DNA from 2 places in the Pseudoduganella sp. R-34 genome. Region 2 is predicted to be linked to the other one. Evidence: riboswitches for the same ligand, from Rfam matches in the RefSeq annotation. Region 2 holds a riboswitch; the other holds the start of a gene.
The links. Region 2 has a riboswitch for cobalamin ahead of ACN9MW_RS29330 (cobaltochelatase subunit CobN). Riboswitches for the same ligand answer to the same signal wherever they lie in the genome.
Positions count from the first base shown of each region.

Region 1 (7,345 bases), 750 kb from region 2:
TGGTACTGCACGGCCGTCTTGCCGGCCATGTAGACCGCGTTCCCCGATACGTTGACGCAGGTGAAGGTGGCATTGCCATTGCCCGACTCGAACAGGTCGCCCAGGCGGCCGCCCCAGCCGGTACGCGAGCCTTCGGGCGCGGACGACTGCCAGATCGATTGCTGGTCGTTATGCGAGAACAGTTTCGGCGGCAGCGGCACGGACTTGGTCTGGTATTGCAATTTCGTGGTCGGCTGGACCAGCGGGCCGACGTTCAGCATGACGCCAAGCTGGCCGTTGTTGAAAATCGGGACCAGGGGCGCGAGCGCCGGCGCCAATGCGAACTCGCGGGCTGCACCAGTCGAATCCATCACGGGGACGGATGGCGCCAGGGCGGTCGCGGTCAGGGCGTCGCGGGCATAGGCGATGGTCGGGCGCAGTCCCTGGTACAGCGTGTAGTTGGTGCTGTCGTAGGGGATGACAGTGTTCGCATAGTCGTTGCCGCCGTACAGGAAGACGCAGACCAGTGCCTTGTAGTCGCTGGCAGTAGCTGCCGCCGCCTCGGCGATCGACATCAGGTTGATGGCCCAGGGCGCCGCCACGCCTGCTACGCCGAGTGCCGATGCGCGCTTGAGGAAGGCGCGGCGCGAAGCTTGATTAGTCATGGTGGTGGCCTTTACTTCTGTACGATGAATTCGGGGGATGCCATGACCAGCGTGAGCGCCGCATAGACGCGGTTGGCGCGCGCGGCGTCGGTGCCGGTCGCCATGCTGGTGACAGCGTTGCGGATCAGGGTCACGGTGTCTGCGCCCAACTGGCCGGCCGCCAGCACCAGATTGATCTCGTCAACCAGGGCAGGCACGTTGTCGGCCAGCGGCAGCAGGCTCGAATAATCCGCCTTGACGTCGCCAATGCCCCTGCTGATGGCAGTCTGCATGTAGTTGGCATAGCCGACCACGCTGGTTTCGTTCACGATCTGGAATTCTGGTGCGACCACGCCCAGTGCCGGCGGCACGTAGCCGGGGCGGAAGAAATTGAAGACGCTCGGCGAGCGCAGCGGGCTTTGTCCCAGGCGGGACGAGGGCTCACTGGTATTGCCAATGGCCCAGGCTTCGCTCGGCGAGGTGGCGTTGTAGGCACGCGCCCATGCGGTAAAGCGCAGGATGGGTTCGCGCACCTTGCCGAAGCCGGCGTTCGTCAGGTTGGCCGCGGAACGTGCTTCCTGGTCCAGCAGGATGGCCTTGATGACCGCTTTCAGGTCGCCCTTGACGCCGCTGCCGTTGTTGTTGAAGACAGCAGCGACACGCGCCACGTACTCTTTCGCTGGATTGCTGGTGACCAGGCGCTGGATCAGCTGCTTCGATACGAAAGGCGCCACGTTCGGATGCGCGAAAATCGTGTCGAGCGCCTTGTTCAGGGCCGTTGCCGCATCGACGCCGCTGGCGATCGTGGTGCCGAGGAAGATTTTTTCGCCAGGCTCGTATTTGGTTCCAACCTGGGTCATCGGGCGCTTGCGGTAATCCGGCGTGTCGCTGGTACCGCCGGCGAGGTCGGAGTCCCAGCCGGTGAATACACGGGCCAGGCCGGAAATGTCGGCTTGGGTATAGGTTTCCTGCTCGGTCGCCGTGCCGTCCGGGTTCAGCTTCAGCAGGCCGATGGTGAAGAGCTGCAGGATCTCGCGGGCGTAGTTCTCGTCCGGCATGGAGCCGGTTTTCGGATTGGCCTTGGCGTTGCCGCGATAGGTCAGGTATTCGCCCATCGAGGTCGACAGCGTGACCTGCTGCAGCAAGGTGCGGTAGTTGCCGAAGGCATTGGCCTCCAAATTGTCCATGTAGGCGGCGCCGGTGAAGGCACGCCAGGCACCGGTGAAGCCATCCAGGGAGGCGACGACGATTTCGGACAAGGCCAGCGTCACGCGCTGGCGCAGGGTATCGGGGGACGTGATCAGCTTGACCCACAGTGCCGCGTCGATGCCGGCCTGGGTGTTCTTGTTTTCGATGGCGTTGAAGCCCTTCGCCATCAGCCAATCCCAACGCGATTGCGAAGTGGGCATCGCCATCTGCTCGTCCAGCCACTTGCTATAGCCGAGCGCTTGGACCCGAGTCATCTGATCATGCGTTGCGCCCATGGAGGCCTGGGCGAGGAAACGTGCGGCCTGGGCGCCTGCAATCGATTCGACCTGGGGTGGCACCGGCGAGGTCGTACCTCCGTCGCTGCCCTTGCTTTCGCTCCCCCCGCCTCCGCACGCTGTCAGCAAGGTTGCCGCGGCCAGGGTCGCAGAGAGCTTTAGCGAGCTCTCATTATTCTCGATTGTATCGTCCATTGTTGCCCCTCGGAAATTTCCTTAAGGGGGCAGTATAGCTAGAAATGGATGAGCAAAACCTATCGTGCGCAGGTTTTGTGGGTTTTATTCAACCCTTTGTCGAATGTAGTCGGGAGCGACTTTTTTAACGAAAGCATCTGTGCCGATGCGGAAGTTTTCCGTTGCCGCGACGAGCCCGAAATAGTCGGCGCCCAAGCCTGCGGATTCTTCCAGCGTCATGTTCAAGCCACGGTGCAGGGCCTCCCATGTCAGGCGCACTGCGTCCGGGGACTGGTCGAGGATCTCGTACAGGATGGCGCGCGCTGCATCCATCACCGCGTCGGGACTGGCCACCTGCTGCACAAGGCCGATTCGCAGGGCTTCTTCAGCATCGATGATGCGGCCGCGCAGCAGCATTTCCGCTGCGCGGCCTTTCCCCACCAGGCGCGCAAGGCGGGTAGTGCCGCCAAAGCCAGCAACAGCGCCGATGCGCACTTCAGGATGACCGAGTTTTGCATGGCTGGCTGCGATGCGGATCATGCATGCTTCGGCAAGTTCCAGCCCGCCGCCCAAGGCGTGTCCGTTCAGGGCCGCCACCACGACCTTGCCAAGATTCTCGATGCGGTGCGTGATGTGGACCGCAAGCCTTGCGAATTCGCGTACTTCCAGCGGGGTAGCCTGGCTCAGGTACTTGATGTCGGCGCCGGCGGAGAAGGCTTTGGAGCCGGTGCCGGTAAGTATCACGGCGCCGGCTGCGGAACTGGCGGCCGCCATGTCCAGCATTTCTTCCAGTCGCTGCAAGGTCGGCAGGTCGAGCGCATTCAGCGCATCGGGGCGATTCAATGCAATGACGGCGATGCCGGCGGATTCTCCATACAGGACAGTCATGGCTTGGCTCCGGGAGTTGAAATTAAGGTTAGTATAGGTTTCCAGAATTGGACATAGTTTTGTGAGTTCAGAAAACAGTTTTCCGAAAATGAAAAACCTTGCCTTCGACTGGAATGAGCTGAAGTTCTTTCTCGCGGTTGCACGAAGCGGCGGCCTTAGCGGCGCTGCTGCGGTACTGGGCACCAGCGCATCCACGGTCTCGCGCCACGTTGACGCGCTGGAGCGCCGCACTGGCCGAAAGCTGTTCTTGCGCCAGCAAAGCGGCTATGCGCTGACCGATGACGGCAGTGAACTGCTGGCGCACGCCGGGCAGGTGGAGCAGGCCATGGCTGCCGCTGCTGCGCCGGGCGATGCGCAGCGCGCAGTGTCCGGCGTGGTGCGGCTGGCGACTACTGAAATGCTGGCGCAATTCCTGGTCGCGCCCAGGCTGGCGGCATTGCGAACGCTGCATCCGGCGCTAAGGGTGGAGCTCGATATCGCCATGGCTGCGGTCAACCTGTCGCGGCGCGAAGCCGACCTGGCGCTGCGCATGGCCGCTCCGGACGATGGAGCAGGCGACTACATCGCAAGGCGTATCGGCAAGGTCGATTTCGCCCTTTACCGCGCAGCCGCTGTTTCGCATGACAGCGGTGACTACATAAGCTGGGACGGCGCCTGGGATGGCCTGCCGATGGCAGCCGCACTGCGCACTGCATTCGACGGCAAACCGCCAGTCCTGGCGTGCAACAGCCTGCCCACGCAGATCGCCGCCGCCCGCTCCGGCGTGGGCGCCGCCATGCTGCCATGTTTCATCGGTGATGCAGAGCCGGCGCTCCAGCGAATGGGGCGACTGGCCACGCCAGTATCGCGCGACCTGTGGCTGGTCTATCACCGCGACCTGAAAGCGAGCCTGCGCGTACAGGCAATGGCAGCCTTCCTGACCGAGATCACAGGCGTTTGCCACGCAAGAGACCTTTAATGTACTATTCGGCAATTGGGTGCGCGCGTCCTGTCCTGGATGCGCGTTAAACGGGAAACCGGTGACGCTGCCATGTGCGGCCACTCCGGTGCAGCCCCCGCTGCTGTAAGCCTGACGAATCCGGAAATACGCCACTGCGCAACGCGCGGGAAGGCCCGGACGAGGATGAAGGCGAGCCAGAATACCGGCCCGATACTGCCAGCACTGTTCTCCGGGGTGAAGGGAAGCCGCTGTCGACCGGCTTCCTGCGTCTTGCCCGCCTGCCCCCTGTCGACCGTCTCCCGATTCTCCCATGAAGGTGCTCCCATAGACCATTCGACGGGAGGTTTCGAATGCACATCATGGAAGGTTTCCTGCCGCCCGCGCATGCGCTTGGCTGGGCAGCCGTATCCGCTCCTTTCCTGGCCTGGGGCCTGCGCAGCATGGCGCGCGGCTTGCAGGCGCACCCCGAGCGGCGCATGCTGCTTGGCGTTGCTTCGGCCTTCGCTTTCCTCCTGTCTGCGCTGAAGCTGCCGTCCGTGACGGGAAGCTGTTCGCATCCGACCGGCGTCGGGCTTGGCGCGCTGCTGTTCGGTCCTGCGGCGATGGTGCCGGTCGGCTTTGTCGTGCTGCTGTTCCAGGCCTTGCTGCTGGCCCACGGCGGCTTGACCACGCTGGGCGCGAACGTGTTCTCCATGGCGATCGTCGGGCCCTTCGTTTCCTATGGCGTATTCCGCTCCACGGCGGCCCTCGGGCTATCGCGCGCGGTCGCGGTGTTCGCGGCCGCCTGTATCGGCGACCTGGCAACTTACCTGACCACTTCTGCACAGCTGGCCTGGGCCTTTCCTGATCAGATCGGTGGTATCAGCGCTTCGTTCGCCAAGTTCGCCGGTATCTTCGCGTTGACACAACTGCCGATCGCCATCAGCGAAGGCTTGCTGACCGTACTGGTGGTGAATGCGATGGCGCGCTTCAATGCGCACGAGCTGCGCCTGCTGCCGGTGATGGCGCATGTGAAGGAGAAGTCGGCATGAAGGCGCGTACTGGCTTGATCTGGGCGGCCATCATCCTGTTGACCGTTTTGCCGCTGTGGTTTGCAGACATGCCGCCGGCGGAGCCGGGCGGCGCGGCGCCAGCAGCATTCAGCGGAGCGGATTCGCGTGCGCAACAGGCGATTGGCATCATCGCACCACACTACAAACCCTGGTTTGCACCGCTGTTCGAACCGCCGAGCGGAGAGATCGCGTCGCTGCTGTTCGCGCTGCAAGCTGCGATCGGCGCGGGCGTGATCGGTTTCTGGCTCGGCACATCGATGGCGCGCGAGCGCGAACAACGTTGCGCACAGGGGGATTCGGTGCCGGAGCAGGATTCCCATGCGGATTGACGCCGCAGCCTACGCCTCGCGCTGGCAGGCCGTCGCTCCAGGCGCGAAGGGCCTGTTCGCGCTGGCCGGCATCGCTGCCGCCTGGCTCGCCCGCAGCCTTGACACGCTGGCCGTGCTCGCGCTGCTCTCCATGCTCGCCACGCTGGCCGGGGCGCGCGTGCCGATCCGGACCTACTTTGCCGTAGCGGTAGCGCCGGTCGGCTTCCTTTTGCTGTCCTGCCTGACAATGCTGGTCACGCCTGACGGCGGGGGCGGCTGGCGGTGGGCGCCTGGGCTCTCGCCGGCAGTCGGGTACATTGCCCTGCGCTCGATCGCCGCGCTGGCCGCCGTACTCGGGCTGGTGCTGACCACGCCGATGCCGGACCTGTTGATGTTGCTGCGCCGCCTGCGCGTACCCGAACTGCTGCTGGACCTGATGGCGCTGTGCTACCGCATGCTGTTCGTGCTGCGCCAGGCATGGGACGAAGGCAGTACCGCGCAAGCTGCGCGCCTGGGACATGGCGGCTGGCGCCAACACTGGCGGTCGATAGGGTTGCTGACGGGCCAGATGGCACTACAGGTATGGCAGCGCGCGTCGGCACTGCAAATGGCGGCCGATGCGCGCGCCTTCGAGGGCAGCCTGCGCCACTTGCCGGCTTCCTTCCCGCATGCGCGACGCCAGCTTGCCCTATCCTTGCTGGCGAGCGTGCTGCTGCTGGCATTTTCCCTGCGTGACAGGCTATGACGCCTTTGATCGAACTCGAAGCAGTGGAGCACGCGTTTGCCGACGGCAGCCCAGGCCTGCGCGGCTGCACGTTGTCGCTTGGCCGCGGACGCCGTCACGCGCTGCTCGGCGCGAACGGCGCCGGCAAGACCACGCTCCTGCTGCACCTGAACGCTTTGCTGCGCCCCACCGTGGGCCGCTTGCGCTGGCACGGCAACGAGTACGACTACAGCCGCAGTGGGCTGGCCTCGTTGCGCAGCCGGGTCGGCCTTGTGTTCCAGAATCCTGACCGCCAGCTAATCTCGGCACTGGTCGAGGAGGATGTGGCGTTTGGGCCGCTGAACCTCGGCCTCGACGACGCCACGGTACGCACTCGCGCCGCGGATGCGCTCGATGCCGTAGGCCTGGCCGGCTTTGCGCGCCGTCCCGTGCACCACCTGAGCTTCGGCCAGAAGAAGCGCGTCTGCATTGCCGGCGTGCTGGCCATGCAGCCCGAAGTCCTGCTGCTGGACGAACCGATGGCGGGCCTGGACTCGCCGATGCAGATGGAACTCGAGACATTGCTGGACCGCCTCGCCGCGCGCGGCGTGACGATCGTCCTATCCACCCACGACGTCGACTTTGCCTATCGCTGGGCCGACGACATCCACATGATGGCTGCTGGCCGCTGCATTGCATCGGTTCCCGCCCAGGAGCTGGCCTCGCGCCAGGAGGCGCTACGCGCAGCCGGCCAACGCTTGCCCCAGGCATTGGCATTACATGCCGAGCTGGCCAAACGCGGCTTGCTTCCCGCCGGCGCCGCACCGCGAAGCGTGGAGGCCGTGCTGACCGCACTGCGCGCGCAGCCTGTCGACGAACACCAAGGAGAAATACTGATATGACAGCTGGCAAAGTCTGGTTTGTCGGCGCCGGTCCCGGCGGCCCCGAACTGATCACCGTCAAGGGACAAAAGCTGCTGGCACAAGCTGGCGCCGTGCTGTTTGCCGGCTCGCTGGTGGACCGCGCCGCAACGCTCTACGCGCCGCCTGGCTGCGTCATCCGCGATTCGAAAGACATGACGCTGGAAGAGATGACGGCTTGGCTGATCGAGCAAACTCGGGCCCACAGCACCGTAGTAAGGCTGCAGACCGGCGATCCCGGCCTGTACGGCGC
Region 1 is NZ_CP184572.1:316,002-323,346, forward strand. It holds gene ACN9MW_RS01470 (DUF1501 domain-containing protein) at 1-644, opposite strand, end outside; gene ACN9MW_RS01475 (DUF1800 domain-containing protein) at 656-2,302, opposite strand; gene ACN9MW_RS01480 (enoyl-CoA hydratase-related protein) at 2,387-3,169, opposite strand; gene ACN9MW_RS01485 (LysR family transcriptional regulator) at 3,258-4,127, shown strand; cobalamin riboswitch at 4,130-4,334, shown strand; gene ACN9MW_RS01490 (energy-coupling factor ABC transporter permease) at 4,460-5,140, shown strand; gene ACN9MW_RS01495 (energy-coupling factor ABC transporter substrate-binding protein) at 5,137-5,490, shown strand; gene cbiQ (cobalt ECF transporter T component CbiQ) at 5,480-6,214, shown strand; gene ACN9MW_RS01505 (energy-coupling factor ABC transporter ATP-binding protein) at 6,211-7,074, shown strand; gene cobM (precorrin-4 C(11)-methyltransferase) at 7,071-7,345, shown strand, end outside.
Region 1: another riboswitch for cobalamin. It lies ahead of ACN9MW_RS01490 (energy-coupling factor ABC transporter permease); the one in region 2 lies ahead of ACN9MW_RS29330 (cobaltochelatase subunit CobN).

Region 2 (7,345 bases):
TTCGACAATCACCGCCTGCACGTTCATCGCCACGTCCATGGTGCCGAGCGAGGCGCCGAACACAAACAGCGCCAGGCCAAGCAGCAGCGGGGTTGGCGCCAGCGCCAGGGCCGGCAGCGACAGGCAGACCACCAGCGCCGACCACAGCACCACCTTGCGGCAGCCAAAGCGCGCCGCCAGCGCGCCGGTCAGCGGCATCGCCAGCAGCGAGCCCAGGCCGAGGCAAAGCAGCAGCAACCCAAGCGGACCTTCCGCCAGTTGCAGGCGCTCCTTCGCGTACGGCACCAGCGGCGCCCAGGCAGACATGGCAAGGCCCGCAGTCAGGAAAGCCAGGCGGGTGGACAGGCGGTGGCGGTGGTCGATGGTTTGGTTCATGGCTGAAGATTCTAGCATGGAACCGTTTCCATTATGGTCCTTGAGCGTTGGCAGTCGATTATGATGTGCACTGCTCTTATCGCAAGGAACGAGGTATGGATCGGTTTCTGTGGACGCGTGGGAACGGGATTGACACGCTGGCCTTAGGCCGCTTGCGGGCGCATTTTCCAAAGCCGGCCGCTCCGATGGGCGAGGCCTGGTTCATGGGGGCCGAAAGGCGAATGTTCAGTGACTTGCTGGGAAACCTGGACGAGATTGCAGTGCGCGAACTGCAGGAATGTTTTGCTGAAATCGCCAGCGGTACCCGGTCATTCGGTCCGATGGAGGAATGGAAAACCTGGTACCACTACCTGCTTGCGGCGCTCCTGCCGCGCAGCCATGAGGCATGTTTTTCCTACCTGCTGGAATCGTTGATGACTGGGTTTATGGCCATTTACCCGAACGGCGTCTCTCGGGAGCCATACGAAGGCTTTCGGGAAGATGTGCTGCTAACCCTGGGACGGTGCATGATGGATGGCATGTGCTGGAACGGCACCGACATCGCTATCGGGAATATTCTGCGTCAATCAAACGACAACCCGAACCGTGTCTGGCTCTGGTGGGATGCCAGTGGAGATTTCTCCGCTTCGATGTTCTTCTGCCTGAAATATCTGCCTGAGTCTTTAGTCGAGCCTTGGCTGCGTTCCGTGTTCGATATCCCCTCACCGCACTGGCGCGCGCAGGTCGTCGTCTGGCTGGTTGGTGCGCATGGGATCCTGAACGACACAATGCGGTGGCCATCTGAATTTTCGCTGGAAGCCCGACCATACATCGGTTGGGAATGGAGTCATTGTCTCGAGGCCAGGCTGACGGTTGTAGACGACAGCGGCGCGCCGCCGGTAGCGGCGCTTGTCCCTGAGGCTGCCCGAACGGCAACGCTGGACGTGGTTCGATCGTACTTCAGCGAAGATCGATTCCTGGAATGGGTCACTTGCATTGCGACTGTTCCATATCTGGAAGCGGAACTGGCTGAAATTCCTTCGACATTCGCAACGCTCTACGTTCGCTAGCGGCTCACGGACAGGTTTCGCGTTCCAGCACCGCGAGCCACGTCATCGCCTGTTCCCGACTCTCGCCGCACATTTCGGCCGAAGGCTGCAGGCCGCCGCAGAAGGCCGGGCGTTCCGGCTTGCCGAAGATCTTGCAACGGTTATCGTCGCCCAATTGGACGCAGCGCACCCCGGCCGGTTTGCCGTTCGGCATTCCGGGAATCGGGGACGTAATCGAGGGCGCCGTGCAGCAGGCGCCACAGGCTGGGCGGCATTGGAAACTCATGGTGGGCCAGTATTTTACAGCTTCGGCCAACCCAGCCAGCGCATGGCCTGCTCGCGCGACTCACCGCACACTGCTTCGTCGGCCCTGAATTCCACGCACACGAGGGGGCGTTCGGGCAAGCCATACAGCTTGCAGCGCATGTGTGAATCGAGCTGGATGCAGGGCACGCCTGCCGGTTTGCCTTCAGGCATGCCGGGAATCGGGCTGGAGATCGCGGGCGCCGTACAGCAGGCGCCGCATTGTGGACGGCACGGGATCGGGGTGCGGTTCACAGCCGTGCGGGCGGCTTTGCCTTGCTAATGGATAACGTGGTGCGTGCGGCCGCCGAAGGCCTTGAGGGCGTCGGACAGCGACACTTCAATCTGTCCCAGGTGGGCGTCAGCCAGCACCCAGGGCTCGCCGTCCGCGGCATGGCGCTTGGCCACTTCACGTTCGACCATGGCCGCCATGCGCTCATGCAGCACTTGCTGGTAGCGCGGCGAATCCGGATTCCCAGCCTGGGCACGGGCATACATATCGGCCCCTTCCCAGAGTTCCTGGATGCGCTCATCCGCAAGTCCGGAGGCGGCTGCCAGGACTTGTAATGTTGTCTTGTTATGCATTTTTACTCTCCCAGACACGTTCTTTGACGCGTACTTAGCAGTAAATACCTAATTCTCACGAATTACCAATCATTTCTAAGAAGTGGATCTTTATAACAACAGTCGTTGCTCTTCTGGCTAGATTGTTGGCCAAGTGCAGTCTGTTAGAATGACGCACGTTATGTGATTGGTGCCTTCCTGCAAGCCTGCCGGGAGGTGAAACGGGAAGCCGGTGCCGCGCGGGATAGCCATCTTGCGCCAGTCCGGCGCAGCCCCCGCTGCTGTAAGCCGGACGAAGCTGACCAACGCCACTGTGCATCGCACGGGAAGGCCAGGCCAGCGGAGGAAGAAGGCGAGCCAGAAGACCGGCCGGTCACTTTTGATTGTGCGAAGCCCGGGGTGTGGTTTTGCGTGCTCGGAATCCTGCTGTGCCTACCACTACCTTTGCCCGGACCATTGTGGTCCTGCTATGTGCGTTCGCTTGCGCGCGTGCCAACGCCGCCGTGCTGTTTGCCATCGTGACCGAACGCGCTGCGCCTGTCGCCATCGAGGCGGCCCATCGCCACCTGGCCGGCCATCCCCAGGACCGTATCGTGTTGCGCACGCCCGCGCAATGGATGGCGGCCGACGACAAGCAAGCCGCCCAGTGGCTGGCGCAGGCGGACAGCATCCTGGCCGTATCGCTGTTCGGCGACCCGGCCCGGCGCCTGAAGGAATTCTTGCCGCGCCATGCCCGCCCGCAGGCCAGCGTGCTGGCCATGAATGGCGAGGCCACGCTTAGCCTGCTGTCGCGCGGACGGCAGGGCAGCTTGCAGGGCTTTTCGCCTGAAACGCTGCGCCAGCTCTCGACCGAGCAGCCGCCGGAAGCGGCACTGCAGGCAGCCAGGGCGCGACCGGCGGCAGGCCAGTGGCTGGCTGCGCGCCAGGTCTGGCAGGCCGGTGGCCGCGACAACACGGCAGCGCTGCTTGCGCACCTGCTCGACCCCTCGCGCGCCCTGGCCGAGCCGCAGCCGGAACCGACGCTGCGCCTGCGCGCCGGCCAGCGCGAACTGCACGACGCGGCGGCATGGGGCAGGGCGGCGCAGCTAGGCCTGCAGGCGCGTCCTACCGTGGTAGTGCTGGACCTGTCGAACATGGATGGCACGGTGCCCGATGCCGTCTGCAAGCAAGTCGAACGCATTGGCCAGCAATGCGTGCAGGTGCTGCCGCGCTGGGGCGGCGCCTCGCGCGAGGCGCTTGAGCGCTTGCCGGAACTGATTGCGCCTGCCGTGCCGGCCGCCATGGTGGTGCTGCAGGACTTTGTGGTGGGCGCCGCCGAAGGGCGCGAAGCCGTCAGCGAGGCATTCAAGAAGCTCGATATCCCGCTGTTCAAGGCGATCCGGCTGTCCGACCGCACCGCCATGCAATGGCGCTTGTCGCCGGACGGCTTGCCGCCTGATTCGGTGCAGTACCGCGTGGCGCTACCCGAGCTGCAGGGCATCGGCCAGCCCATCGTGGTGGCGGCACTGGGCGAGCCGCAGCGCGACAAGCTGACCGGCATCGAGAATCGCCCGCCGGTAGTACTGGCGGCGGAAGCGGAGCGCCTGGCTGCGCGCGTCGAGCGCTGGCTGGCCTTGCGCGCCAAATCCAACCGCGACAAGCGCGTGGCGCTGGTGTACTACAATCACCCGCCGGGCCGCCAGAACATCGGCGCCGACAACCTTGATGTGCCGGCTTCGCTGTTCGACATGCTGCACGCCCTGAAGGACGCCGGCTACACGGTCGGCGAATTGCCGGCCACGCCGGAAGCGCTGCTTGACCGCATCATGGCGCACGGCGTCAACCTGCCTGAGGACCGCGGCGCCTTGCGTGAACTGGCGGGCTCCGTGAACAGCGTCAGCGCCGCCGATTATGCGAAGTGGTTCGCGACGCTGTCGCCGCGCGTGCAGGGAGAAATGACCAGCGGCCTGCTGGGCCGCTTGCACGCCGACGTGCTGGAAGCGGAAGCTGCCGGCGAATGGGCACTCGGCCGCAAGCAGGCGGAAGTCGTGATCAAGGAACTGCAGCACCTGGTGGAGGGCGCCGATCATCCGCAGCGCGAGGCGGCGATCCGCGACCTGGCTGCGCTGTCCGATGGCTATGCGGGCTGCCTGCAGGCGAAGGCGCCGCGCCGCTGCGCTGCGCTGGAGCCGCTGCGACGCCGGGTCGCGTCCTACGGCATCGAGGGCTTGAAGGGCTGGGGGCCTGCACCGGGCAAGATCATGGTCGACAGCGGCAAGCTGCTGGTGCCGGGCATCCAGTTCGGCAACGTGTTCATCGGACCACAGCCGCCGCGCGGCTGGGAAGTGGACGAAGAGCTGCTGCATGCGAATACCAGCGTGCCGCCCCCGCACCAGTACCTGGCCTTCTACCACTGGCTGCGCGACCGCTTCAAGGCCGATGCGCTGGTGCATATCGGCCGCCACTCGACCTATGAGTTCTTGCCGGGGAAGGCGGTCGGACTTTCGGCCGACGACTTTCCCAGCCTGATCGCGGGCGACCTGCCCGGCATCTATCCCTATATCGTGGACGGCGTCGGCGAAGGCACGCAGGCCAAGCGGCGCGGCCTGGCGGTGATGGTTGACCACCTGACGCCGCCGCTGGCGTCCACGCCGCTGTACGACGAACTGCTGTCGCTGCGCCAGATTGTGGAGAGCTACGAGGCAGCCAGCTCCGACACGCTGAAGGCCAAGGCGGCGCAGCTGATGCGCGAGCGCGTTGTGGCCCTGAACCTGAAGGCGGAACTGGAAGCGTCGATGGCCGACGTGCTGGCCGTGCGCGGCATCGGCTTCGACGCGGCCGACGACGACCTGCTGGCGCACGAAGTGGGCCACTACCTGACAAAGCTGCAGGAAAAGTTCATGCCGCACGGCCTGCACATCTTCGGGCGTCCGTGGAAGCGGGACTCCATCGACCTGATGCTGGAATCGATGAAGAAGGGCGGCATCGACGATCCTGAGGTTGCGCGCAAGCTGGCTGCGTCGCCGCTCAATGAAATGCGCGCGCTGCTGGCGGGCCTGGATGGCCGCTTCATCGAACCGGGCAAGGGCAACGATCCCCTGCGCTCGCCGGAAGCGCTGCCGACCGGCCGCAATTTCCATGCGGTCGATGGCGATATCCTGCCGACCAGAATCGGCTACCAGATGGGCTCCAGCCTGGCGGCCAAGGCTGCGGCGCGTGAGCATTCCGATGCGGGCAGCGAAGGCATCCTGCTGTGGGCATCCGATGCGGTGCGCGATGAAGGCGTGATGGTGGCGTTCGCGCTGGCGATGATGGGCGCCGAGCCGGTATGGAATGCGCGCGGCATCGTCAACGATGTGCGGCTGGTGCCGGGCGCAGTGCGGCGCGATGCGCTGGTGACCACGTCCGGCCTGTTTCGCGACCTGTACCCGAACCTGATTCGCCTGATCGACCGCGCCGGTCGAATGTCATTGGCCGCCTCCGCTGCGGGCATCGCCGAGCAGGAGCCTGCATTGCGCGAGGCACTGGAGGCTGCGCTGGCGCCGCTGGGCAGCAGCGCAGGCGCCGGCAGCGGCAGCACCGGCGCCAGTGCCAGCGCTGCATGGGGCCGCGAGCCGACAGCGAACAACCGCGTGGCGCGTGAATGGCTGGTGCGCGTGCGCGCGCTGCAAGCGGGCGGCATGCCGCTGGCCGATGCCGGCCGCGCCGCCGCCCAGCGCATCTTCGGTGACGCTCCTGGCGCTTACGGCGCCGGCGTCAACCGCCTAACCGAGCGTTCCGGCGCCTGGCGCGAGCGCGACGAGATCGGCAAGGCTTACCGCAACCGCATGGGGCATGCCTACGGCCTCGATGCGAGCGGCGAGGCAAACCATGCCGCCTTTGACGTGGCGTTGGACGGCATCACGCGCACCTACCACGGCCGCGCCAGCAACCTGTACGGCCTGCTCGATAACAATGACGCCTTCGATTACCTGGGCGGCCTGTCGCTGGCCGTCGAGAGCCGCACCGGCCGCGTGCCGGAAGCGCTGATCCTGCAGCACGCACAGCCGGGGCGCGCCGACGTTGAGCCGCTGGCTTCCACCATGCTGGGCGAACTGCGCGGCCGCTTCCTCAACCCGGCGTGGATCAAGCCCCTGATGGGGCATGGTTATGCCGGCGCCCGCACCATGGGGCAGGAGTTCCTGGAGAACCTGTGGGGCTGGCAGGTCACGCGGCCGGACCTGGTGAAGAACTGGGCCTGGGATGAAGTGAAGTCGGTCTACTTCGACGATGCGCATAAGCTCGGCCTGCCGCAATTCCTCGGCCAGCGCCACAACGCGCACGCCAAGGCGCATATGCTGGCAATCTTCATGGTGGCGGCCGAGAAGGGTTACTGGAAAACCGACGATGCCACCGTCAAGAAAATGGGCGGCGAACTGGCCCGCCTGGTTGCCAGCAACGGCTTGCCGGGCAGCGGCCACACTGCACCTGACCACCCGATGTGGCAATGGCTGTCGCCGCAGCTCGATCCGGCCGACGCGCAAGCTTTGGCCAGCACCCTCGCCAAGGCGCGCGGCGATGCGCTGGCTGCCGAGGCGTACGCCACTGCCGTTCCGGCCGGCGCCAACGCTGCCGCCGGCGCGCAACCCGGCTCTGCGCCAGCCAGCGCCGCTGCCTCGCAAGCGGAAGCCGCGTCCGAGGCAGCTGCGCGCAACAGCGCTGCGCCCGACGCAGCCCGCCCGGCGCAGCAACGGCGCACCACGCACGACGCCGCCGAAATGGGCGCCGTTGCGCGCGCAAACGCCCAGTCGGCGCAGCCGCGTGCCTACGAGTTGCGCGATCTTGCCGAACCCACGCAATCCCCCGCCGAGCGCGCCATGCACCTGCTTGCCCTGTTGGCCGCCCTGGCCGCCGGCCTGGCCCTGTTTGCGCTGGGCGTGCATCGCGGCATCCAGACACCCATCCTCAAAGGAGCACACCAATGATCGACAACCAAACCTACGCCTGGCTGCACGACGGCGTCAGCTACCTCCTCGCGCCGGCGCTGCTGGCCCTCCTCGTCGCGTGCGCCATTGCGGCAGTGGAAGCAGGCATCGCCGCCGGCGAACGTTTCAGCG
Region 2 is NZ_CP184572.1:6,363,961-6,371,305, reverse strand. It holds gene ACN9MW_RS29355 (MFS transporter) at 1-375, opposite strand, end outside; gene ACN9MW_RS29350 (hypothetical protein) at 471-1,424, shown strand; gene ACN9MW_RS29345 (YkgJ family cysteine cluster protein) at 1,429-1,689, opposite strand; gene ACN9MW_RS29340 (YkgJ family cysteine cluster protein) at 1,704-1,946, opposite strand; gene ACN9MW_RS29335 (hypothetical protein) at 1,986-2,291, opposite strand; cobalamin riboswitch at 2,442-2,658, shown strand; gene ACN9MW_RS29330 (cobaltochelatase subunit CobN) at 2,699-7,213, shown strand; gene ACN9MW_RS29325 (MotA/TolQ/ExbB proton channel family protein) at 7,210-7,345, shown strand, end outside.